Regions from separate parts of the Herminiimonas sp. Marseille-P9896 genome, predicted to be linked through region 2. Evidence: predicted binding sites of a transcription regulator. Region 2 holds the regulator's gene; the other holds the start of a gene.
What was found. Region 2 encodes FliA, which starts transcription of late flagellar genes. Its sites were predicted from a motif close to CTAAAGTTTNNNNNNNNNNNGCCGNTA; they were not measured.
Positions count from the first base shown of each region.

Region 1: the regulator FliA is predicted to act here: its motif matches at 6,865-6,891, upstream of H7U06_RS14430 (YjfB family protein).

Region 1 covers NZ_CAJEVT010000003.1:884,761-897,253, forward strand. Annotated here, with positions in the region: gene H7U06_RS14395 (ABC transporter ATP-binding protein) at 1-540, shown strand, start outside; gene H7U06_RS14400 (ABC transporter ATP-binding protein) at 537-1,232, shown strand; gene katG (catalase/peroxidase HPI) at 1,598-3,775, shown strand; gene H7U06_RS14410 (glyoxalase superfamily protein) at 3,895-4,260, shown strand; gene H7U06_RS14415 (NAD(P)H-dependent oxidoreductase) at 4,271-4,834, opposite strand; gene H7U06_RS14420 (helix-turn-helix domain-containing protein) at 4,943-5,290, shown strand; gene cls (cardiolipin synthase) at 5,301-6,698, opposite strand; gene H7U06_RS14430 (YjfB family protein) at 6,936-7,124, shown strand; gene H7U06_RS14435 (DUF924 family protein) at 7,197-7,802, shown strand; gene H7U06_RS14440 (TetR/AcrR family transcriptional regulator) at 7,852-8,493, opposite strand; gene H7U06_RS14445 (hypothetical protein) at 8,707-8,889, shown strand; gene H7U06_RS14450 (efflux RND transporter periplasmic adaptor subunit) at 9,086-10,312, shown strand; gene H7U06_RS14455 (efflux RND transporter permease subunit) at 10,366-12,493, shown strand, end outside.
Region 2 covers NZ_CAJEVT010000002.1:603,302-615,794, reverse strand. Annotated here, with positions in the region: gene motD (flagellar motor protein MotD) at 355-1,137, opposite strand; gene H7U06_RS08400 (flagellar motor protein) at 1,174-1,914, opposite strand; gene H7U06_RS08395 (RNA polymerase sigma factor FliA) at 1,896-2,627, opposite strand; gene H7U06_RS08390 (antiactivator of flagellar biosynthesis FleN protein) at 2,635-3,453, opposite strand; gene flhF (flagellar biosynthesis protein FlhF) at 3,446-4,720, opposite strand; gene flhA (flagellar biosynthesis protein FlhA) at 4,717-6,801, opposite strand; gene flhB (flagellar biosynthesis protein FlhB) at 6,798-7,970, opposite strand; gene H7U06_RS08370 (EAL and HDOD domain-containing protein) at 8,125-9,333, opposite strand; gene cheZ (protein phosphatase CheZ) at 9,395-10,027, opposite strand; gene cheY (chemotaxis response regulator CheY) at 10,053-10,451, opposite strand; gene H7U06_RS08355 (chemotaxis response regulator protein-glutamate methylesterase) at 10,602-11,678, opposite strand; gene cheD (chemoreceptor glutamine deamidase CheD) at 11,738-12,349, opposite strand; gene H7U06_RS08345 (CheR family methyltransferase) at 12,356-12,493, opposite strand, start outside.

The DNA of each region.
Region 1 (12,493 bases), on a different contig from region 2:
AAGCCGTATCAAATCAACCGGCGTGGTTTGTCGCGCAGCTTCCAGATCACGAATATTTTTCATCGCCTGAGTGTGTTTGAAAACCTGCGTTGTGCGGTGCTATGGTCGCTCGGTTATCGCTATTCATTCTGGCAAAGGCTGAATGGCTTGCGCGATGTCACACAGCGTGCCGAGCAGGTGATGGAAGAGATAGGTTTGCAGCAGCGTCGCAACGTAGAAGCAGATTTTCTCAGCTATGCGGAGCAACGTGCGCTGGAGATAGGCATCACGATAGCGGGTGGCGCCAGCGTGATTCTGCTTGATGAGCCGACCGCCGGCATGAGCCGTTCGGAATCGGATGCTGTGGTCGAGTTGATACGCAAGGTCAGTGTCGGTAAGAGTTTGCTAATGGTGGAACACGATATGGATGTGGTGTTCGGCCTGGCAGATCAGATTGCAGTATTGGTTTATGGCGAAATCATCGCTTGCGATACGCCTGACAACATCCGCAATAATCCTTTGGTGCAACAAGCCTATCTCGGCACGGTGGAGTCAGCATGAGCGCCTTGCTGGAAATTAAAAACCTGCATGCCTTTTACGGCAAGAGCCATGTTTTGCATGGCATCAACCTCTCCATCGCACAGGGCGAGATAGTCAGCCTGCTCGGACGCAATGGAGTAGGGCGCTCGACCATGGTCAAGACCGCGATGGGTATGGTCGAAGCGACGGGTTCCATCCGTTTCAAGGGCGAAGAAATCCTCGGTGTGCCTACCTACAAGATTGCACGCAAGGGTTTGGGCTATGTCGCCGAGAGTCGCGAAGTATTCCCAACGCTGACGGTGGCGCAAAACCTGTTGCTGGGTGCGCAGCAGAAATCGCGCTGGAGCGCGGACGATATGTATCGTCTGTTTCCGCGTTTGGAGGAACGGCAGCACGTGCAGGCAGGCGTGTTATCCGGCGGTGAGCAGCAAATGCTGGCCCTGTGTCGTACCTTGATGGGTGATCCCGACCTGATCATGATCGATGAGCCTACCGAAGGCCTGGCCCCGCAAATGGTGGTACTGGTTGCAAACTTCCTGCAGGAGTTGCGGCAACGCGGTGTGTCGGTTTTAATGATAGAACAGAAGCTTGCTATAGCACTCGAGATTTCGCAGCGTGTGTATGTGATGGGGCATGGCCAGATTGTGTTTGAAGGCAGTCCGCAGGATTTACAGATGCAAGCGGCGATCAGGAAAGAATGGCTCGGCGTCTGAGCGCGACCCGAATGCCACTTTTACACCTGTCACTTCCATATTCTTCTTGCTCCCACAGTTGCTCTGAATTACCTTACTCCTCACATGGGATAGTTATCGCCTATCCGATATATTTAAACAATCAAATTCTGATTTCGATAGTTTCTGTATAAAGTTCATAGGCGGTCACTATTCAGGAGTCTGTATGTCCCGATCTTTGTTGCAGTCGCCCTTGCCATCGTCATCGCCGCTCTGGCTTGAAGTCCTGGCAGCTATTGCGTACGGCCATTGAGCGGGACTCGAGCAGTAGTCTGTAGTGGTTGCCTTCCTTTTCGATTAATTTTACGTGGCTCATACAGAGCCACGCCAACTCAGGAGACTCCATCATGTCAAGCGAAACCAAGTGTCCTTTTCCCCATGCCGCGAGTGGCGGCACTACTAACAGAGACTGGTGGCCCAACCAGTTACGCGTCGATGTGCTCAACCAGCATTCGAACAAATCCAACCCTTTGGGCGAAAAATTCAATTACGCCGAAGAATTCAAGAAGCTTGACTACAAGGCGCTGAAGGCAGACCTGGTCAAGCTGATGACCGATAGCCAGGATTGGTGGCCAGCCGACTTCGGTCACTACGGCCCACAATTCGTACGCATGGCCTGGCATGCAACCGGCACCTACCGCATCATGGATGGTCGCGGTGGTGGTGGACGCGGACAGCAACGTTTTGCGCCGCTTAATTCCTGGCCGGACAACGTCAACATCGATAAATCGCGCCGTTTGCTGTGGCCTATCAAACAAAAATATGGTCAGCGCATTTCATGGGCAGACTTGCTGGTACTGACCGGCAATGTGGCGCTGGAATCCATGGGCTTCCGTACTTTCGGTTTTGCCGGTGGTCGTGCAGACGTGTGGGAACCGGACACAGATGTTAACTGGGGCGCAGAGACGACCTGGCTGGCTACCGACAAACGTTTTAGCGGTGATCGCGACCTCAATGAAGACCTGGCGGCAACGCACATGGGCCTTATCTATGTGAACCCGGAAGGCCCGGACGGCAGCGGCGACTATATGGCAGCAGCCAAGGATATTCGTGCAACGTTCTACCGCATGGCGATGGATGATGAAGAAATCGTCGCGCTGATCGCCGGTGGTCATACCTTTGGTAAAACCCACGGAGCGGCACCTGAATCGCACAAGGGACCTGAACCTGAAGGTGCACCTATAGAAGCGCAAGGCCTGGGCTGGATCAGCAACTTCGGCCAGGGTCACGGCAAGGATACGGTGTCCAGTGGCCTCGAAGTAACCTGGACCAAGACGCCTGCACTGTGGAGTAATAACTTCTTTGAAAACCTGTTCAACTTTGAATGGGAAATCACCAAGTCGCCGGCAGGAGCCAAGCAGTGGGTGGCGAAGAATGCCGAGGAAATCATCCCTGACGCACACGTCAAGGGCAAATTCCACAAGCCGACTATGCTGACCACCGATCTGACGCTGCGTTTTGATCCGGAGTTTGGCAAGATTTCGAAACGCTTCCATGAAGATCCGCAAGCCTTTGCCGAAGCATTTGCCCGTGCCTGGTTCAAGCTGACGCACCGCGATATGGGTCCGCGTTCGCGCTATCTTGGTCCGGAAGTACCGAAGGAAGAATTGATCTGGCAAGACCCGATTCCGGAAGTGGATTACAAACTGGTGGATGCCGCTGATGTCGCAGCACTGAAAGCCAAGTTGCTGACTTCTGGTTTGTCCGTGAGCGAACTGGTAGGCACCGCATGGGCATCGGCTTCGACCTTCCGTGGTTCGGACAAGCGTGGTGGTGCCAACGGTGCACGCATCCGCCTGGCACCGATGAAGGACTGGGAAGTCAACCAGCCTGCGCAACTGGCCAAGGTGTTGAAGGTACTGGAAGGCATACAGGCTGAATTCAATCAGTCTGCTACCGGCGGCAAGCAGATTTCATTGGCCGACCTGATCGTGCTGGCGGGTAGCGCGGGCGTGGAGCAGGCTGCCAAGGCTGCGGGTGTCAACATCACCGTGCCATTTACTGCGGGACGCAATGATGCACGTCAGGATCAGACGGATGTGGAATCCTTCGCTGCGCTGGAGCCACGTACCGATGGTTTCCGCAATTACGTCAGCAAGAAGAACGGTGTGCCAGCCGAAGTTGCGCTGATAGATAAGGCACAGTTGCTGTGTCTGAGCGTGCCTGAACTGACAGTGCTCATCGGTGGTCTGCGCGCAATCAACATCAACGTGGGTGGTGCTAAGCATGGTGTACTGACCAAGACACCAGGCGTGCTGAACAATGAAGTGCTGCTCAATCTGTTGGATATGCGTACGCAGTGGAAAGCAGTGGAGAACGATGCGAATGTGTTCGAAGGTCGCGATCGCAAGAGTGGTGAAGTCAAATGGACAGGCACGCGTGCGGATCTGGTCTTTGGCTCCAACTCCATCCTGCGTTCGGTGGCTGAGGTCTATGCCGAATCCGATGCGAAAGAAAAATTCGTCAAGGATTTCGTTGCCGCCTGGGTCAAGGTCATGAACGCGGATCGCTTCGATCTGGCATAAACGCAGCAAGATAGTCTGAATCAGGAAAGCGATGCATCTGTACGGATGCATCGCTTTTTTATTTGCGCCTTAAGTTAATTCAGCCATAATCGCTGTACCTACACCTAGCGATAACAGCCATGCAGATATCCGCCGCGATTCCCATCATCCGTATCTTTGACGAAGCCAAAGCCAGCGAATTTTATTTTGATTTCCTCGGCTTCAGCTGCGATTGGGAACATCGCTTCGGAGATAACTTCCCGTTGTATATGCAGGTGCGACGTTCGTCGCTAATCCTGCATTTGAGTGAGCATCACGGTGATGCGACGCCGGGCTCGGCGATCTTTATCCCTATAGACGATATCGATAGCCTGCATGCAGAGCTGCTGGCGAAAGACTATAAGAACGCCAAGCCGGGTGTGCAGGATTTACCATGGGGACGCATGATGGATATCGCCGATCCGTTTGGCAATCACTTGCGTTTTTGCCAGCAGTCGCCTGACTGATTGCATCCGGCTAATCCGCGACGCAGCAATGGTCCGCGGCCAGTTCCCTGATGTATTGCAAGTACTGTCCTGCATTCGCATCCAGGTCTGCATCCGAAATGCCGTGTTCCACACCGTAGCAGGCAAAGGTCGGCAAGTATTCCGCGCTGATGTATTCAATTGTCACGCGCAGCGGGCGTAGCAGTTCTTCCAGTGTGTAGTGATAGCGTCCGTTCTGATTGTAGTCGACGGCCTTGATGCCCGCCGAGACAGCGACGCCTATCCGTTTCCCAGCCAACTTCTCGGTACCGCGACCATAGGCAAATCCATGTGTCAGTACTTCGTCCTGCCATTGCTTCAATAGCGGTGGGGTGCTGAACCAGTAAAACGGAAATTGCAGGATGATGGTGTCGTGCTCCAGCAGCAGCTTTTGTTCTGCCGCCACATCGATACGCCCGTCCGGATATTGTTCATGCAGTTGATGGATGGTGACGAGGTCCGTATTCTTTTGTAGTTCCTGCAGCCATCTATTATTGACCACGGACTTGTGGATGTCGGGATGCGTCACAATAACGAGAATCTTGTTGCTGTTCATGATGTGTCCTTAAACTTGTTGATGACGCATCCTAGCAATGCAGGCAGTGCCTGAAAAGTAGGCACTTTTTTGTGCCTGCTGATTTATCCATTAGAGATAGGTGAAGTTATGAAAGTCACGGGATTCAAGTTTCCTATCGATGCGACGCTGTACCTGATAGGTGGCAAATGGAAGTGCACGATACTGTGTCATTTGCTGGAACAGGTACAACGACCCGGCGAATTGCGCCGGTTGATGCCAGGCATTTCGCAAAAAGTATTGACCGAGCAGTTACGTGAGCTGGAAAGCGATGGCGTGATCGAGCGCATCGTTTATCCGGAGGTGCCACCGCGGGTGGAGTACAAGCCGACCGAATTTGGCTTGTCGCTAGGCGAGATTATCAATGCGATGTGCGATTGGGGGCAGGTGCACTTTGAACGCATCACGGCGGCGCGTGTGCGTCGCGATGGCGAGTAACTGAGGTCCTTTACAACCAGTACTCGAGGCGTCGCGCCATCCATTCTTTCATGCGATTTGAGAAAGGGCGTTTGTCCCATTCTTCGGCTGTGATTTCTATCGAGTTTTTCAGATCCTCGTTGAAGGCGCTTTCCATCACATCACCGAAAGCCTTATCCAGTGTGATCAGATTTACTTCTCTATTGTGCAGGAAGCTGCGCATGTCCAGATTGGTTGAGCCTATGGTGGACCAGTAGCCATCGATCACAGCGGTTTTGGCATGCAGCACCGATGCCTGCAATTCAAAGACGCGTACGCCAGCCGCCAATAGTTCTGTATAAAACGAACGACCTGCGTGCATGACCAGGCCGACATCCGACATGCCGGGGAAGACCATCTTCACATCGACACCGCGTTTCGCTGCATTGGTAATCGCTTGCACCAATTGCACATCCGGCACGAAGTAGGCATTCGTGACATGGATAGACACTTTGGCTTCCTGCATGGCGAGTGCATAGGCTTTGTACATCTCATAGTTGCCACCTGGTTCGCTGCCTATCACGCGCACCATCTTGTCGCCCATGCGTGTCAGCGGCGGGAAGTAATTTCGTTTTGAGAGGTTTTCGTTTTTCTGGCTGACCCAGGTTTGCATGAAAAGCCACTGGAAGGAAGCGACGGCCGGGCCTTCGACTTGTATATGTGTGTCACGCCATCCCAGGTCCTGGTCGCTTTGTTTCTTGTTCGAACGGAATAGTGAGCTGGATGAGTAGTCGCTGCTGATATTGATGCCGCCAGTGAATGCGATGCGACCATCGACCACCAGTATCTTGCGATGGTCACGATTGTTTAAGCGTGTCGAGAAAGCGCGCTTGAAAGGATTGACCGGGCTGAATTCCAGCAGGTTGATGCCACTGTCACGCAGTTTCTGGAAGAATTCCGGCGGTGTGCTGAGAGAGCCTATGCTGTCGTAAATGATATTGACCTGCACACCATCGCGCTGCTTTTGCATCAGCAGTTCGGCGAACTCGGTGCCTAGCGCATCTTCGTTGAAGATATAGGTCTCCAGATTGACGTGATCCTTGGCTGCGCGTATCGCCGCCAGCATCGCACGTATGGTGTCCGGGCCATCATTGAGCAAGGTGAGTTTATTGCCAGCGATGAGCGGGCTGCCAGTCGCGGCTTCTTCCAGTGCTGCCAGTTCAGGCAGGGCCACATTGTCACTGCGCAGGCGACGCGCCAGCAACGATTCGGTTTTTTCCTTGGAGAGGGTATTGCCCTGGGCGGTTTGTATGGTCGCCGAGTCTTGTGGTTGCAGCGATGTTTTGAGGTACTGCACATCGGGCAGGGAAGCGCATGCGCTCAGTGCGAGACTAAGCCCCGCGAGAGTAAGCCTAAGCAAAAAGTGATCACGCAAAAAGTGTTTGGACATTTCTTAGTGGATATTTTTGTTAGTGGTTTTAAAGGCCGATAGTTTTTTGCTTGTAAACAAATGAAAGCAAAGCCAGGGGCGCGCTTAATCTTGCCATTAAATACTGTTTATAGCAGTGTTTAATTGCATAGTTGGGTGAGGTAAATAACTTATGGATTAAGAAACCGTAAAGAAATCCGGAAAGCTGCCGATATAGCAGGAGTAGCGTCACTCCCGGCGCGTAGATGTGAGGTGGATATGGACGTAAGCAATATTGCCAGCCTGGCCAGCAGCATGGCACAGCAACGTACCAGCAACGAAGTAGCGTTGACGGTATTCAAGAAGGCTATGGATATCCAAAGCACGACAGCAACGACCTTGCTCGATGCCATTCCTAAAGTCAGCTTGCCTGCCAACATAGGACAAAACGTCAATACCACCGCCTGATTGCCGACTTCCGGATTGTGGCAAGCTATGCGACCATAGCTGCACGATACGGTGGTTAGCACAGGAGATGGCATGACGATGGAAACGGCAGATGCGGTATTGAGATTCTGGTTCGGCGACGAATCTGACGACACTAAAACCGCGACACAACAAAACAAGCTCTGGTGGTCCAAGGATACGGCAATGGACCAGGCCATCAGTGCCCGCTTCAAGGCCAGTACCCTGGCTGCCGCCAACGGCGAGCTGGATGAGTGGGCCGCGCAACCGCGTGACTTGCTGGCGCTGATCCTGCTGACGGATCAATTCCCGCGCAATATGTATCGCGGCTTGCCAACTTCATTTGCCTTCGATGCGCTGGCGCTACAATGGACGCTGATAGCGCTGGATCATGGCTTTGAACGTCATTTACGCCCGATAGAACGGGTCTTTCTTTACCTTCCGCTTGAACATTCCGAAGTGCTGGAGCATCAGCACCGTTCCGTACAATTGTTTGAACAGTTGCTGCAGGATGTGCCTGCATCGCATAAGGAAACCTTTGCTGGTTTTGTCCAGTTTGCGATCAAGCACAGGGATATCGTAGCGCGCTTCGGTCGTTTTCCGCACCGGAACGAGATCTTTGGACGTGAGACGACGGCAGAGGAGCATGCGTTTCTGCAAACGCCGGGCTCCTCGTTCTGATTTCTGATGGGAATATGCAAACAGCGGGCAGGATGCCCGCTGTTTTGTTTCAGGCTGCTACTTTTGCTACCGGCCAGGCACGCATCGCGGCAGAGGCTATCGCCAGCAGTTTATCGCGGTCGCAGGTATCTCGAGCCTGCATAGTCATACCCTGCAGCACCGCAGCATAAAAATTCGCCAGCGTGGCAGCATCTATGCTGGTCGGCAGTTCACCTTCCTGTATGCCTTGTTCTATCCGCGCCGTGATCATGCCTTCGATATTCTCGCGGCGTTCGGTCATCACGGTTTGCACATGTTCGGCAGAAGCGGAGCAATTGGTAGCGGCCATGACGACCAGGCATCCGGGCGGGTGGCTCGGACAGGTGTTATCAACGGCGCTGCTTTGCAATAAACGTTCGATGGCATCACGCGCGGTCGGTGCTTGCGCAAACATATCCTGCAGCGCGTCGCATCGTTTGGTGGAGTAGCGCTCCACCGCTTCCAGGAAGAGTTGTTCTTTGTCGCCGAAAGCCGCATACAGGCTGGGCGGCGTAATGCCCATCGCGGACGTCAGTTCGCTCAGCGACGCGGCTTCATAGCCGTAACGCCAAAACACCAGCATCGCGCGTTCCAGCGCAGCTTCGCGGTCGAAAGAGAGCGGCCGACCACCTTTTTTACGTGGTTTGTCGGTTTGTGCGGATTTATTTTCCATTTCCATAGCGATCGATAGTAAACCCCTTGACAGACGAAAACAAGCAATATACAGTCACATCATACTTTCATAGCGATCACTATGAAATATGAAAATGTCATGAAATTGAAATATTTAACGAAAATATTTTCTGGGCCTTGCGGCCATCAAGGATCGTTCTTTTAGTTTCTATCTATCAATACTTATTTACTTAGTAAACAGCGAGTGTACCAAATGAAAAACCGTCTCTACCAAATAACCGTTGTTGCTGCCAGTACGCTCGCGCTGTCTGCCGCGATGCGTAATGAGGCATTGCAAGACATGATTTACGACAGCGCTCTGACCGGCGGTGCTGTGTGGGCCGGTGCAACCGTCTCACTGGGCAACTTCGGACAGAGCCTGCCTGCCCAGCACTGAATCATGCGCAAGACCGACATCATGCCACTAATTGCCGACACGCGTCGGCTGCCTGGCATTTTGTCGTTCCCGGATCCTGCAAGCAAAGCAGCGACCGGAGGGGAAAACGCGAAGCGATGTTGATTTTTCATCTTCAGGCTTAGCCCGGCACTTCTTAACTACCTATTTTTTACAGATTACTTTTCAGGGAATGAAAATGAAAACATCGACTACTCCACGTTTTTCCCGTAGCGCCATCGCGATCGCGGTCGGCGTCTTATTGATAGTAGGCGCGGCGACGGTATCGCTCACCGGTCGCGCTGAAAAAACGCCAGCCGCAGCACCTGCCGCAGTCAGCGTCACCGTTGCCAGCGTACTGGAACGTTCGGTTACCGAATGGGATGACTTCTCCGGACGGGTAGAAGCCGTCGAGCGGGTTGAGATACGGCCACGCGTGTCCGGCACCATCGATGCCGTGCATTTCCAGGATGGCCAATTGGTGAAGAAAGGCGCTTTGCTGTTCACCATCGACCCACGTCCATATAAAGCAGAACTGGCGCGTGCCGAAGCTGCGCGTGCTGGCGCACAAGCGCGTCTGGCACTGGCCAAAACCGAACTCGAACGTACCAAGCGTTTGCTGGAAGAACGTGCAGTGGCACAACGTGAACTCGATACACGTGAAAATGCCTTGCAGGAAGCCGATGCGAATCTGAAAGCAACCGATGCAGCCGTATTGAGCGCGCGCCTGAATTTGCAATACACCGAAATCACCGCACCGGTTGCCGGTCGTGTTTCGCGCGCAGAAATCACCGTGGGTAATCTGGTCGCGACCGGCCCGACTGCACCAACGCTGACCACCGTGGTGTCGGTGTCACCGGTCTACGTCAATTTTGAAATCGATGAACCTACTTATATCCGCTATGCAGGTAATGGCACGGTTGGTAATAGCGGTGTGAACCGCGTTCCGGTTTCTATCGGCCTGACCAGCGAAGACGGCTATCCGCGCAATGGTCATGTGAAGTCCTTCGATAACCGTCTTGATACCGGTTCCGGCACGATACGTGTACGTGCCGTATTCGATAACGAAGACGGCACACTGACTCCAGGCATGTATGCGCGTGTCCGTACCGGTGATGCAAATGCGAAGAATGCATTGCTGATTGACGACAAGGCAGTCGGTACCGACCAGGACAAGAAATACGTGATGGTGGTCGGTGCTGATAACAAAGCTGTATATCGCCCGGTCAGCCTTGGTCCTATCGTCGATGGCTTGCGCGTGGTACGTAGCGGTTTGCAAAAAGACGAGCGCATCGTCGTCAACGGTTTGCAACGCATACGTCCGAATGACACGGTGACACCGGAAGTTGTGAAGATGGATGCACGTGTTGCGAGTGCCAATACAGTGAAGCCGGCAGGGCAGGCGGCTTCCAGCGCAGTCAACTAATTCAGGAACGACCTGGCTGACTACGCTCCCCACATTTAAAAAGAAAAACTGAAATGAATATCTCTCGATTTTTTATCGATCGCCCCATCTTTGCCGGCGTATTGTCGGCCATCATCCTGATCGGTGGTTTGATCTCGATGCTGAACCTGCCGATCTCTGAATATCCGGAAGTCGTGCCGCCATCCGTGGTGGTCAAAGCCAACTTCCCGGGTGCCAATCCGCAAACCATCGCGGAAACCGTATCCACCCCGATAGAAGAACAGATCAACGGCGTCGAAGGCATGTTGTACATGCAGTCGCAGGCTACCTCTGACGGTCTGATGACGCTGACCGTTACTTTCAAACTTGGTGTCTCGCCAGACCAGGCGCAGCAATTGGTGCAGAACCGCGTCAACCAGGCGTTGCCGCGCCTGCCTGACGTGGTGCAACGCCTCGGTGTGACCACGACCAAGAGCTCGCCCGACCTGACGATGGTGGTCCATCTGGTCTCGCCTAACGATCGCTACGACATGGCTTATCTGCGTAACTATGCCGTGCTGAATGTGAAGGACCGGCTGGCACGTTTGCAAGGGATAGGTGCAGTGCAATTGTTCGGCTCCGGTGACTACTCGATGCGCGTCTGGCTCGATCCACGCAAAGTAGCGGAACGTGGTTTGTCCGCCAATGATGTAGTCGATGCGATACGCCAGCAAAACGTTAACGTTGCGGCTGGTGTGATCGGTGCGTCGCCATCGGTGCCGGGTGTCGATTACCAGATCTCGGTGAATGCACAAGGTCGTCTGACGACCGAAGACGAGTTCCGCGATATCGTGATTCGTACGTCGCCGGATGGTGTCGTCACACGTTTACGTGATGTGGCACGGGTTGAGTTGGGCGCGAGCGAGTACGCTTTGCGTTCCCTGCTGAACAATAAGTCGGCGGTCGCGATTCCTATCTTCCAGTCACCTGGCTCCAACGCACTCGATATTTCGAATAATGTGCGCAAGACCATGATTGAGCTGAAGAAAGATATGCCGGAAGGCGTCGATTACAGCATCGTCTATGATCCGACCCAGTTCGTACGTGCATCGATCAAAGCGGTGGTACATACCCTGCTGGAAGCGATCCTGCTGGTCGTGATCGTCGTGATCATCTTCCTGCAAACCTGGCGTGCATCCATTATTCCTTTGCTGGCGGTACCGGTCTCGGTCATCGGTACGTTCGCAGTGATGATGGGGCTGGGCTTTTCGATCAATGCGCTCAGTCTGTTCGGACTGGTGCTGGCAATCGGTATCGTGGTCGATGATGCGATTGTGGTGGTGGAGAACGTCGAGCGGAATATTGAAGACGGTCTGACCGCACGCGAAGCAACGTATAAGGCGATGCGCGAAGTGTCGGGGCCGATTATCGCGATTGCGCTGACCTTGTCGGCAGTGTTCGTGCCACTCGCATTTGTCAGCGGCCTGACTGGTCAATTCTTTAAGCAGTTCGCATTGACGATCGCGATTTCGACTGTGATCTCGGCGTTCAATTCGCTGACCTTGTCGCCTGCCTTGGCTGCCTTGCTGCTGAAGAGCCACGGTGCGCCTAAAGACAAATTCCAGTTAGCGATTGATCGGGCGTTTGGCTGGTTCTTTGTCCGCTTCAATAAAGTATTCCATCGCGGTTCGGAAAACTACGGTGGTGGTGTAACCGGCATCCTGAAACGCAAGACAGTTGCACTGGGTGTGTATGCCGCACTGATAGGTGCGACCATGTTCCTGTTCCATCATGTACCGGCCGGCTTTATTCCTGGCCAGGATAAACAGTACCTGGTTGGTTTCGCACAATTGCCGGATGCATCGTCGCTGGATCGTACTGAAGACGTAATTCGTCAAATGTCTGAAATCGGTATGAAGACACCGGGCGTGGAATCCGCGGTAGCGTTCCCTGGCTTGTCGATTAACGGTTTCGTTAACAGCCCGAGCTCCGGCATTGTATTTATGACGCTCAAACCGTTTGACGAACGTCGCAGCAAAGACCTGAGCGGCCCGGCGATTGCACAGAAGCTGAACCAGCAAATGTCTGGCATCAAAGGCGCTTACATTGCGATGTTCCCGCCACCACCAGTGCAGGGCCTGGGTACCATCGGTGGCTTCAAGCTACAGATCCAGGACCGTGGTGCATTGGGCAAGGAAGCATTGGATGATGCGTTGAAAGCCT
Region 2 (12,493 bases):
ACAACCAAAGGCCGGTTCAATATATGCCGTAAAAATTTTGGGCGAAATAAAGAATTTAACGCGAGTAACTCACATAATTAAGTAGCGCTTAGCTCAATAAAAATATGGAAATTAGGGAGACTCTTATTGAAAAATAAGATGAATTAAAAACAAATAAATGAGGTGGTATGCAGTACGCATTGTGAAAAACACGCATCATGAGATACCACGCTGGATCGCAAGGAAGTATGTACAAACATGTACATGCAACTCACAGGACTTATTGGGACAAAAAGAAGGTGCAATTAAGTTTGCAAGACTTTTCCGAAAAACGGGATTTGTGGCTGATTAGCCAACAAGCAGGATCGGCAGTCCTTAATCTTCTGCCGTCACCGGCACTTCAGTCACCACATCAGGCATGCCCGAGAGGATCATCAGTTGCACGCGGCGATTGCGCAAGCGCCCTTCTGTCGTGTCATTGCTATCGACAGGAAGGTTGGCACCGTGGCCCATGGCGACCAGGCGTTTTTCGGCAACGCCGCTTGCGAGGAACAAGCGCACCACGCTGCTGGCGCGTACCGCAGAGAGTTCCCAGTTGGACGGGAACATCGTGTTGTTGATAGGCGTGTTGTCGGTGTGGCCTTCGACCTGAATGTCGTTGTCGACATCTTTCAAGACCTGAGCCACCGCGCGCAATGCAGCTTCCGATTGCGCATTCAGCTTTGCTTCGCCCGGCGCAAACAGCACGCTCGCATTAATCTCAACACTGACGCCGCGATTGGTTTGCGTGACACGTACCTTACCCTGGCTGACCAATGGAGCCATCGCCTTGAGGATGTCGCGAGCGATGCTGGTCATGCGCGCTTTTTCGCGTTTGACGACTGCTTCATTCGCGCGTTGCGCAGGCGATGGTATCGGCAGTGGCAGGATCGGAGTGTTTTGGCTGACCGGGTCCTTGATGGTTTCGGTCTTCGCAGCGACACCACCGAAGGCGATGCCGAGTGAACTGGAGAGAATGCGGTACTTGCCTTCGTTGACGGATGAAATCGCGTACATGACGACGAAGAAGGCGAACAGGAGCGTGATGAAGTCGGCGTAGGACACCAGCCAACGTTCATGGTTTTCATGCTCTTCTTCGTATTTTCTTCTACGTGCCATGGTGGATCTATCTGCCTACGCTGTGGGCGGGCCAACTTACATCGTATAGACGTTCATCCGCTCTTCGATCAAGCGCGGATTGTCACCTGCTGCAATACCGGCAAACGCATCTGCCAGCATTTCACGTTTGAAGATGTCCCTGCTGACCAATGCCTTGAGTTTGCTCGAGATAGGCAGGAAGACCAGGTTGGCGAAACCCACGCCATAGATAGTCGCTACAAAAGCCACGGCGATGCCGCTACCGAGACGACTAGGATCAGACAGGTTTTCCATCACATGGATCAAACCGAGGACTGCACCCAGGATACCGATGGTCGGCGCATAGCCGCCCGCCGCTTCCCAGATTTTGATGGCCAGGCGTTGACGCGTTTCGTATGCACCTATTTCCAGGTCCAGCACGTCGCGCAATTTGGTCGGATCTACACCGTCGACGATAAGGCGCAAGCCGTGTGCGATGAATGGATCTTTGACGTCCTTGATGACGCGTTCCAGGCTGAGTAAACCTTCACGGCGGGCGATGACGCTCCATGCGGTGATGTCCTTGATCAGACCCGGATAATTGTCGTCCTTCGGCATGAAGACCTGACCGGCCATTTTTACGCCCTGCACAAAGTTGCGCCAACCACTTTGCAACAGGACCGCGCCGACTGTGCCAACGATGACGATGATGAAGGCTGCAGGTTGTACCAGCGAGCCTAAAGCACCGCCTTCGAGCAATTGCCCGAGAAGGATGCCGCCCAGCGCCAGTGCAATACCAACTAAGCTACCCCAGTCCACGCTTTCTCCCTTAAGTTCGCACGCATCCTGGCGATAGCCTGACTATGCAATTGCGATACGCGTGATTCGGTGACTCCCATGACGGCGCCAATTTCCTTCAAGTTCATTTCCTGCTCGTAGTACAAACCCATGAGGATTTTTTCACGTTCCGGCAGCGCCTGGATCGCTTCGATCACGGCAGCACGGAAGCCGGTGTTCATCAGATTCTGCAGTGGATCCGGCGACTCATCGGTGCAATAACGATCGAGGAAGTGTTCGTTATCCTCGGTATCGTGGAAATCTTCGTAGTAGACCAGTTGGTGGCCACCGCCATCACTAAGCAAGTCCTGATAGTCTGCCAGTGACAACTTGAGCTGTTTCGCTACTTCACTTTCATTCGGTGCACGTCCGAGGCGTTGCTGCAAGGTGTTCATTGCCACCTCGATCTTGCGCATGTTCTGGCGCATGCTGCGTGGCATCCAGTCACTGCTACGCAATTCGTCCAGCATGGCACCACGTATGCGCTGCACTGCATAGGTTTCAAACTGTGCGCCGTGCGTTTCTTCATAACGGCTGACTGCATCAAGCAGGCCTATCATGCCGGCCTGTATCAAATCATCGACTTCTACGCTAGGCGGCAGCTTGGCTTTCATCTGGTGCGCCAGCTTTTTAACGAGCGGCGCATGCTCAGTTACCAGATGATTTTTGTCCGATTTTCCGGCCGCGGTATACATGTGTGAATCAGGCTCCAAACTTGGCGCTATGAGCGGACAAGGTAAAACGTTCAGCCAGGCCACGGAACGCAACTGATGCGCCTGCCAGCGGGAAAGCATCGATGACGGCGCGTCCCAGGCGTGCAGCACGTGTCATATGATCGTCCTGCGGTACAAAACCAACGGAATGTAATTGCAAGGCCAGGTAACGACTGGCTGCTTGCGCCATGTTTTGATAAACGACGGCAGCTTCCTGTGCATCGGCACCGGTTACCAGGATGCCGAATGGACGGCGCCCCAATTGCGCGTTTAATCGTTTTATCAGTGCGTATGCTTTCTTGATGGAGGCCGCACCCGGCGTCACCTGCACGATGATTTCACCATTGCCCATCGCCGGAATAGCAAAGTTGTCGTTCATATCCAGTTCAGCATCGACCATCAGTACATCGGATTGCGCCGCCAGGACACCAAAGGCGTTCGACAAACGGCGTTGCTGATGTTGATCGCTGCCATTCGCTGCACGCAAGGAACCACGTGTCAGCGAAGCCAGGCCAAAGCCCTGCGGCATCGCATGTACAACCTGGTTCAGCGCACGCTCCTGGCGCGCCACATCCAGCAGCGTGGCCTGCAACTCTGCGCCCATGCGATGGCTGATGCCGTCGTTGGAACTGCAAGCGTCGAGCAGCACGACATCACTACCGCTTAAAGCCAGCGAGGCGCTCAGATTGACCAGCATCGCGCTTTTATCGGCGGCCGAAGCTGCAGATAAAAATGTAAAAATGCGCGGCTTCGGTCCTGCGAGCATACGCCGCAAACCTTCTGCCTGATCACATTCGAAACTAGCCAAGAATCACCTCACGCAAACTCTTATCGTTCATTGCACGGACGGTATTTGCCATGACAGCTGGTATCTCCGCATCACCCAATTGGAATGGCGCTGTTTCGCGCTTGAGTTTAAATGCCCGGTCTACCAGATACTGTTGGTTCGCGACGTGCAGGTCTTCCGGCACGCGTTGTCCGTTCGCGACGTAGTATAAGTTCAATTTCTGTCTAATGACTACATCTAGTGCACTGCCAATGGTTGCAGCTTCGTCCAGTTTGGTCAATATGCAACCCGCGAGGCCATCACCCATGTAGGAACGCACTACTTCATTCAGTGTTTCACCGGTCGAAGTCGCGTTCAGGCACAGCAGGCGCTTGACCTGGTCACCGGCACCGGCCAGCATGGCGATCTGGTCCGCCACCATCTGGTCGCGCTGGCTAACACCCACAGTGTCGATCAGCACGGTATGTTTGCCTTTGAGCTCATCCAGCGCGATGCGCAGGTCAGCTTCATCCTTGACCGAGTGCACCATGACGCCGAGGATTTTGCCGTAGATGCGCAGTTGTTCGTAGCCGCCGATACGGTAACCGTCAGTCGTAATCAGAGCCAGCTTGCTTGGGCCATGACGCATGACGCAACGCGCAGCCAGTTTTGCTGTGGTTGTTGTTTTACCGACACCGGTAGGACCTACCAGCGCATAGACGCCGCCTTTTTCCAGGATTTCGTTTTCATCACCTATGGTGGTCAGGTTGCGGGTCAGGATGGATTTGATCCAGTCCATGCCGCTTTGATTGCTGGCACCGGCAGGCAGGCGAGCGATCAGGTAACGCGCCAGGCTGGCACTGAAACCGGCCGCCAGCATTTCTCGCAATACCGTCGATTTGACCGGTTCACGTTTTTGCGGATCGTTCCATGCGAGTTCGGACAGCTGGATTTCCAGCATGCCGCGCATGGAGCGGATTTCGCTCATCATATTATTCAGTTCAGCCGAGCTGATTTCAACACGGTCGGATGCCGCGCCTGTATCTGCTGCATTCGAGGTCAAAGCCAGCGGAGCTGCTTGCGCAGGTTTGTGATGCGGTACCAGCGAAGCCAGTGTGGTTTCGGAAATGGCAGCGCGCTCAACCATAGGTTCTGCCAGCGAGGCCATATCCTCACCGGCCAGCGCCAGGATCTCGACGCCGCCATCGATGGCGCGATTCGAGAGAATGACCGCATCAGGTCCGAGTGCTTCGCGCACCAGACTCCATGCGCCGCGTGACGTGCTTGCCGTAAATTTCCTGACGTTCATACCTGACCTCCAACTAAGCTAGTTACTCTGATTGTTTTTGAATCCGGGACTTCTGCATGCGACAGCACTTTGAGCTGCGGCAAGGCACGGCGCAGGAAGCGCGCCAGCAATGCGCGCAATTGCGCTGGCACCAGCAGTACCGGTGTTAATCCTAAAGATTCCTGTTGGCGCGTCGCGGCTTCAGCCTGCGCAGCTATCGTGTCGGCCAGGCCTGGCTCGATACCGGCACCGTCTGCACCGCTACCCTGCAAGGCTTGGGTCAACAGACGTTCGAGGCGGTTATCCAGTGTCATCACCGACAATTCATTGGTGGACGGGAACAGCTGCTGCACGATGGCGCGTCCCAGCGCTACACGTACCAGAGCAGTCAGTTCGTTGACGTCCTGGATGTAGGCTGCGTGTTCGGTCATGGTTTCGATGATGGTGTGCATATCGCGGATATGGACACCTTCGATCAGGAGGTTTTGCAGGACCTTTTGCAAGGTCGACAGCGGGATCAGCTTGGGTACCAGGTCTTCCACCAATTTAGGCGATTCCTTGGTCAGGTGATCCAGCAATTGCTGTACTTCCTGACGCCCCAGCAATTCAGCTGCGTGCGTAGTGATCAAATGATTCAGGTGGGTCGCTACCACGGTACCGGCATCCACCACGGTGTAGCCCATGCCTTGTGCCTGCTCACGCATGCTCGAATCAATCCAGGTAGCTGGCAGACCAAAGGCAGGATCGCTGGTGGTTGGTCCTGGCAAGGTGCCACTGACCATGCCCGGATTGATCGCGAGGAATTGACCGGCAAGCGCTTCACCACTACCCACCTCCACGCCTTTGAGCGTGATGCGATACGCAGATGGTTTCAATTCCAGGTTGTCGCGGATATGTACTGGTGGCGACAGGAAGCCGACTTCCTGCGCGAATTTTTTTCGTATGCCCTTGATACGGCGCAGCAGCTCACCGCTTTGCGATTTATCGACCAATGGAATCAGGCGATAGCCGACTTCCAGGCCCAGCGTATCGACTTGCACAATGTCTTGCCAGGTCGCCTCTTCCACTTCCGGTGCTGGTGGTGGTGCGGTAACTTCCGGTTCAACTTCCGGTGCTTTCAGGTTGCGTTGCGAGATCAGATAAGCCGCACCTGCCATCAGGCTGGCCAGGAACAGGAAGGATACGTGCGGCATGCCAGGGATCAAGCCCATGCCGCCGATGATGGCAGCGGTGATGTACAGCACTTGTGGACGTGCAAACAATTGGCCGATCAGCTGACCGCCAATGTCTTGCTCACTGGCGACGCGAGATACCACGATACCGGCAGCGGTAGAAATAATCAGCGAAGGAATCTGTGCGACCAGGCCGTCACCGATAGCCAGCAGGGTGTAGTTTTCCAGCGCAGAGGAGAAGCCCATATCGTGCTGCACCATACCGACCACCAGACCACCAACCACGTTGATGACGGTAACGATAATGCCGGCGATCGCATCACCACGCACGTATTTACTTGCACCGTCCATCGCGCCGTAGAATTCGGCTTCCTGGGCCACCTGGGTACGACGCAGGCGTGCATCCTGCTCACCGATCAGACCGGCGTTCAGGTCGGCGTCAATCGCCATTTGTTTACCCGGCATCGCATCCAGGGCAAAACGGGCACCCACCTCAGCGATACGGCCTGCACCTTTGGTAACGACCGTAAAGTTAATGATGGTCAGGATCACGAAGACCACGATACCGACTGTGTAGTTACCACCGATCAGGAAGTGGCCGAAAGCCTCAATCACTTTACCTGCTGCATCCGGACCGTTATGTCCTTCCGTCAGCACGACACGGGTCGACGCGACGTTCAGCGACAGGCGCAGCATGGTGCTCACCAGCAGCACGGTCGGGAACACCATGAAGTCCAGTGGCTTGACCGTGTACAAGGCAGTCAGCAGCACGATGATGGACAGCGCAATATTGAAGCTGAAGAAGATGTCCAGCACGATCGCCGGCAGCGGCAGCACCATCATCGACAACATCATGATGATGATCAGCGGTGCTGCGACAGCACGCGATCCTTGGCCGGTCATCCAGGCGGGTAATTTCAGGCTATTCATTGTGGCAGGCCATTCGAATCTGCATCAGCTGCAGAGGGATTAAGTGGGTCCATCTCTGGCGGTACATCGAGATCGCCCGGTTTGACCGGACGCGCACCGCCGTGTTTGCTATACGCACGCAACTGGAATACATAGGCCAGTACTTCAGCCACTGCGATATACAAAGCTTCAGGAATTTCGTCACCGAGCTCAGCGTGGCGGAACAGCGCACGTGCCAGTGGCGGCGCTTCCAGCAGCACGACGTTGTTTTCCATCGCGAGCTCACGGATCTTGGCCGCGACTTCATCCGCACCCTTGGCAACCACGCGTGGTGCGCGCATGCCGTTTTCGGAATATTTAAGTGCGACCGCATAGTGCGTCGGGTTAGTCACGACCACGTCTGCGGTCGGTACTTCGGACATCATGCGGCGGCGGGCCATTTCACGCTGTTGCTGACGGATCTTCGCTTTGATTTCCGGATTACCTTCAGACTCCTTGGATTCCTGGCGTACATCCTGGCGCGACATCATCAGTTTCTTCGCGTGTTGCCACATTTGGTAAGGCGCATCGATCGCAGCCACGATCACCAGACCGGCTGCAATAAAAATGAAGCTGAACACCAGCAGGTGTCCCAAATGTTCGGTACCGCTTTTCAGTGGCTCTACGCTCAGCGCCATAACAGCGTCGAATTCATGGCGCATCACCATCCATGCGATCCAGCCGATCAGGATGGTTTTGGCGATGGCCTTGCCCAACTCAACAGCTGCGCGGCTGGAGACCATATTGCCGAGACCCTTGATCGGGTTCATACGGCCGAAATTCGGTTGCAGGGCTTTACCACTGAACAGCCAGCCGCCGATCAGCGCAGGCGACACCAGTGCCACCACGATCAGGATCAGCGCAGCCGGGGCAAAAGCAATCAGCAAATCGATGATGCTGGCAGCAGCATGTGCCAGCAGCAGTTCCATGTCGAAAGCCATTTCACGGTCGAAAGACAGTCCGGACGCGAGCATCTTGTTCAGCTCACCGACCATGCGACCACCCAGGATCCAGAAAGCAGCGCCCGCGCCGAGCAACAGCGTACAAGTCGCCAGCTCGCGCGAACGCGGCACGTCGCCCTGCTCCCGCGCCTGTTCCAGCTTGCGCGGTGACGCGGGTTCCGTCTTTTCGAGATCACTTTCTTCAGCCAAAGCCGACTCCTGAGGTGCTTCCGATAGCGTTCAACACGACGCTATACGGACCTATGAGTAGATTATTGGCCAGAACGCCCCGGACTAATCGGGGGAATAGGGTGGGAAAGGTGCCGCTTTTCAGTCATGCAAAGCGGGGAAATGGCGGGAAAAACTAAATCTTGAGCGCCTGGGCCCACAACAATGCGGCCAAATGGGCTTCATTGACCTGACGCGCACTGATGAACAGCGATTCAGCCAGTGCTGCAATATTGCCATTATTCAGCTCACAAGCCTCAGCCAGAGCCAAAAACGGGCCGTACATGCCATCACGCGTCAACAAAGCTTGGGCGACTGGTTCAGCCAGCTGGATTTTAGCCAGGACCTCTTCCATAGGCATACCCAGCAAACGGTCCAGCAAGGAAAACATGCCGACCACGAACAGGTTCTCGGCTTCGTTTTTCGGCAGGATGCCCTGCCCGGCCAATTCCGCAAAGCGGCCGCGCACGATGGCGGTCTGCATCAGCACCGCCGCATGGCTATCGGTACTGGCCGTTGCCAGCAGCAGCGACAACCAGCGATACAGCGGCGAGTAACCCAGCATGGTCACTGCATGGCGCAGCGACTGGATTTCGGCACCGAGGCCGAAACCGACGCTATTGATGTAACGGAAGAGCTTGTAGGACAGCGCAGCATCGCGTTTCAGGACTTCTTCCAGTTCGCGAATGTCAGCGTTTTGGCGCAACATCTCCATCAATTGAATGATGATGATCTGCGCTGAATTCAAACCTTTTTTCTCGGCATGCGCACGCGGTGTCAGGTACAAATTACCTATAAACGCATGCAACCCCTGCAAGGCACAGACATCGTATTCCTGCCACGATGCCAGCTTGCGCACGACCGCCTTGACGGTCCCGGACTGCAAGGCGGCTATTGGTATCGCCGCGCCTTGTTCATGACTAAGCCGCCCTTCGACATGGCTGACGACTTGCAGCAAGGGATTGCCTGGCTTGAGCGCATCTGCACCACGCAGGGAAATGCCGTAGCCCAGCTGTCGCAATGCGGTGGCGGCCTTCAGTGTTTCAGGATCGGCCAGGTCAGCACCGGTCAAGCGGAATACCGTGTTCCTGGCCGGTAGCTTGCGCACCACATTCGTCGCGATCAGGGCTGGCGTCGCTTCCAGGAACAGCAAGCTGCCATTCAGCTGACTGGCAGCCTCTGCGCCCTGCAATTGCGCGGCAACCACATCCACCAGCTCCAGCAAGTCGTCGTCGCTGGCCATACCACTGCCCCGCTCGCCACCAAACCAGGACAATTCATAGCCCAGCACTTGTTGCGTGGCGTTGAGCATAGGCTCACGTACGATGAATTTCAATTCAGACATGGGAACTCAGGGATAGGGACTGCACAGTGACCGAAGTCGGCATGGATGGCCTGGGTGAAAATCAAAAACCCAGGCTTTCGAGCAAGTCATCAACCTGCTCTTGTCCTGCCACTACGTCATGACCAGTAGGATTGATTTGCGGGCCATTCAACAAGCCACTATCAACTTCTTTCTTTTTCTCGGCTGGCGCGTAATCGACCAGCAATTGCAGCAGTTGCTGCTCCAGGCCGTGTGCCAGCTCGGTGACCTTTTTGATGACCTGGCCGGTCAGGTCCTGGAAGTCCTGCGCCATCATGATGTTCATCAAATGCTGGCGTGTTTCCGTGGTCGCTACCTGCGTCGCATTCAGATGTGCGATCGTTTGTTCGGCCAGCACCTTGAATTTTTCTTCCGAGTAGCCGCCCTGCAAGGCTTGCTGCCATTGCGTCGACATCGCCGCCGCGTCAGACTGCACCTGCTCCTGCAAAGGGCCGGCAGCTTCGGTTGCGTTCAGTACGCGTTGCGCTGCCTGCTCGGTCATGCGTGCTACATAATCGAGGCGATCACGCGCATCCGGAATGTCATGCGATGCGCGTTCTACCAATTGATCGAACCCCAGGCCGCGCAGGCTTTCGTGCAAGGCACGCGTCATGTGACCGACGCGCGACAGCACTTCATCGTGCGGTATGCCCGCTTCGCTTACTGCATCCACCATCTGTACAGATGCGTTGGCAGTCAATTCAGGCTCCTGCAGCGGCCAGTTTTTCGAAAATCTTTGCCAGTTTTTCATCCAGCGTCGCGGCAGTGAACGGCTTGACGACGTAACCGTTGGCACCTGCTTGTGCGGCTGCAATGATGTTTTCTTTCTTCGCTTCAGCGGTCACCATCAACACTGGCAACTTCGACAATGCCGGATCAGCACGGATGTGCTGCAGCATGGTCAAGCCGTCCATATTAGGCATATTCCAGTCGGACACGACGAAGTCGAATTGCTCACTACGCAACTTGGCAAGTGCCATCGCACCATCTTCAGCCTCATCGACATTCGTGTAGCCCAGTTCTTTCAAGAGATTACGAACAATGCGACGCATCGTTGAAAAATCATCAACAACTAAAAATTTGGTGTTTGGGCCTGCCATGAATTACTCCATTAAATCTCTATACGTTCATCGATCCGGCAAAGAATCGAACATGGTGTACTACATCCGCTTTTTTGCGCTCGTACTATTATGCACTGAGGATACATAAATTTTGCGAGAAATCCGATAGCACTTGTCGTAAATCAACACTTAGACGCGCAAGGCACGACTGCTGTGTGCGGCAAGGTAGCCCAGGACCATGCCTGGCAAGGCTTGCAAGGGACCGACTTCGTGGGTTGCACCAACGGCAATTGCTTCGCGCGGCATGCCGAATACTACGCAAGAAGCTTCGTCCTGCGCAAAGTTATATGCACCTACGTTTTTCATCTCGAGCATACCGAGTGCACCGTCTTTACCCATACCTGTAAGAATTACACCGACAGCATTCTTGCCCGCGTGCACCGCTGCAGAATGGAACAGCACATCAACCGATGGACGATGACGATTGACCGGTGGTCCCTGATCGAGTTGTGTCATGTAATTGGCACCACTACGCACCAGTTGCAAATGTGAATGACCAGGTGCGAGATAAGCGTGTCCCGGCAATACACGTTCGCCACCTTCGGACTCTTTCACACTGATCTTGCACAAGCTGTCGAGCCGCTGTGCGAACGATTTGGTAAAGCCTGGCGGCATGTGTTGCGTGATCAAAATGCCCGGGCAATCGGATGGCATTTGCATCAGGAAATCCTTGATCGCCTCGGTACCACCAGTCGATGCGCCGATGATGATCAGCTTCTCACTACTGGTCAGCGGGTTGCGTATCATCGGCAACGCCTCGCCTGCGGCCTTGTTCGCATCATGCGGCGTGATCTGGCGCGACTTGATGCGTGCCTTCGAAGCAGTACGGATTTTGTCTGATATCAATTCGGTATATTCGAGCATGCCGCTTTGGATAGACATCTTCGGTTTGGTGACAAAGTCCACCGCGCCCAGCTCCAGCGCACGCAAAGTAATATCCGAACCGCGTTCCGTCAGCGATGACACCATCACCACCGGCATAGGACGCAGACGCATGAGTTTTTCCAGGAAGTCGAGGCCATCCATGCGCGGCATCTCGACGTCCAGTGTTAATACATCCGGATTGGTTTGTTTGATCAAATCACGGGCGACGATGGGATCCGGTGCAACGCCGACGACTTCCATGTCCGGCTGGCTGTTGATGATCTCTTTCATGACGCTGCGTATCAGCGCTGAATCATCGACGATCAATACTTTAATTTTCATGAGGCTACCCTGGCAAAACGTTTTCGTTTTTATTCTATTGATGGATATTTTTATTTGCGTCAGGAAAAGAGCTCTACATCTCCGCTGACTGCGCCTGATTGCAGACGGTTGGCGTAATCCTGCTCGCGATTAGCCAATGTGTTGTTGTTCAGTTGTCTGAGTTTCTTGACCAACACTTTGCCGTTGCGCGGAAAAAAATAAACCTTGCGCGGATGGACGTCATTCAGGTCTTCCGCCACGATGCGTATGTTCTCCACTTTCAGGAAATTACGCACGAACTGGGCATTGCGTTCACCGACATTAATCGAAGTAAAACCGCTCAGGACATTACCGCCGCCAAACACTTTGGCTTCCAGGTTTTCCCGGCGCGCGCCTGCTTTCAGCAAATCATTGATCAGGATTTCCATCGCATACGTGCCATAGCGCGCCGATGCCGAAATCGGGCTATCCGCATCACCGCCGCCATCCGGCAACATGAAGTGGTTCATGCCGCCTACACCGGTCACGCGATCGCGTATACAAGCCGAGACACAAGACCCAAGCACGGTGACAATCAGCATGTCCTTGCCGGTGTAGTAATACTCACCCGGCAAGATCTTGGCTGCGTCGCGGTCGAAGGTCCGGTCGTAATAGACGTTCGTGGCGAAATGCTCTTTGGTCAGTTCATTCATGGATTCTTATGCCCGACGTGGTTGCGACAAGCCCGCCTTTTTGTTGGGTTCCAACTCGTAAACCGTTTTTCCGCGCAACTTGAATGCATCGGTGACATACAGGAAGTTTTCCGAATGGCCGGCAAACAGCAAACCGTCCGGCTT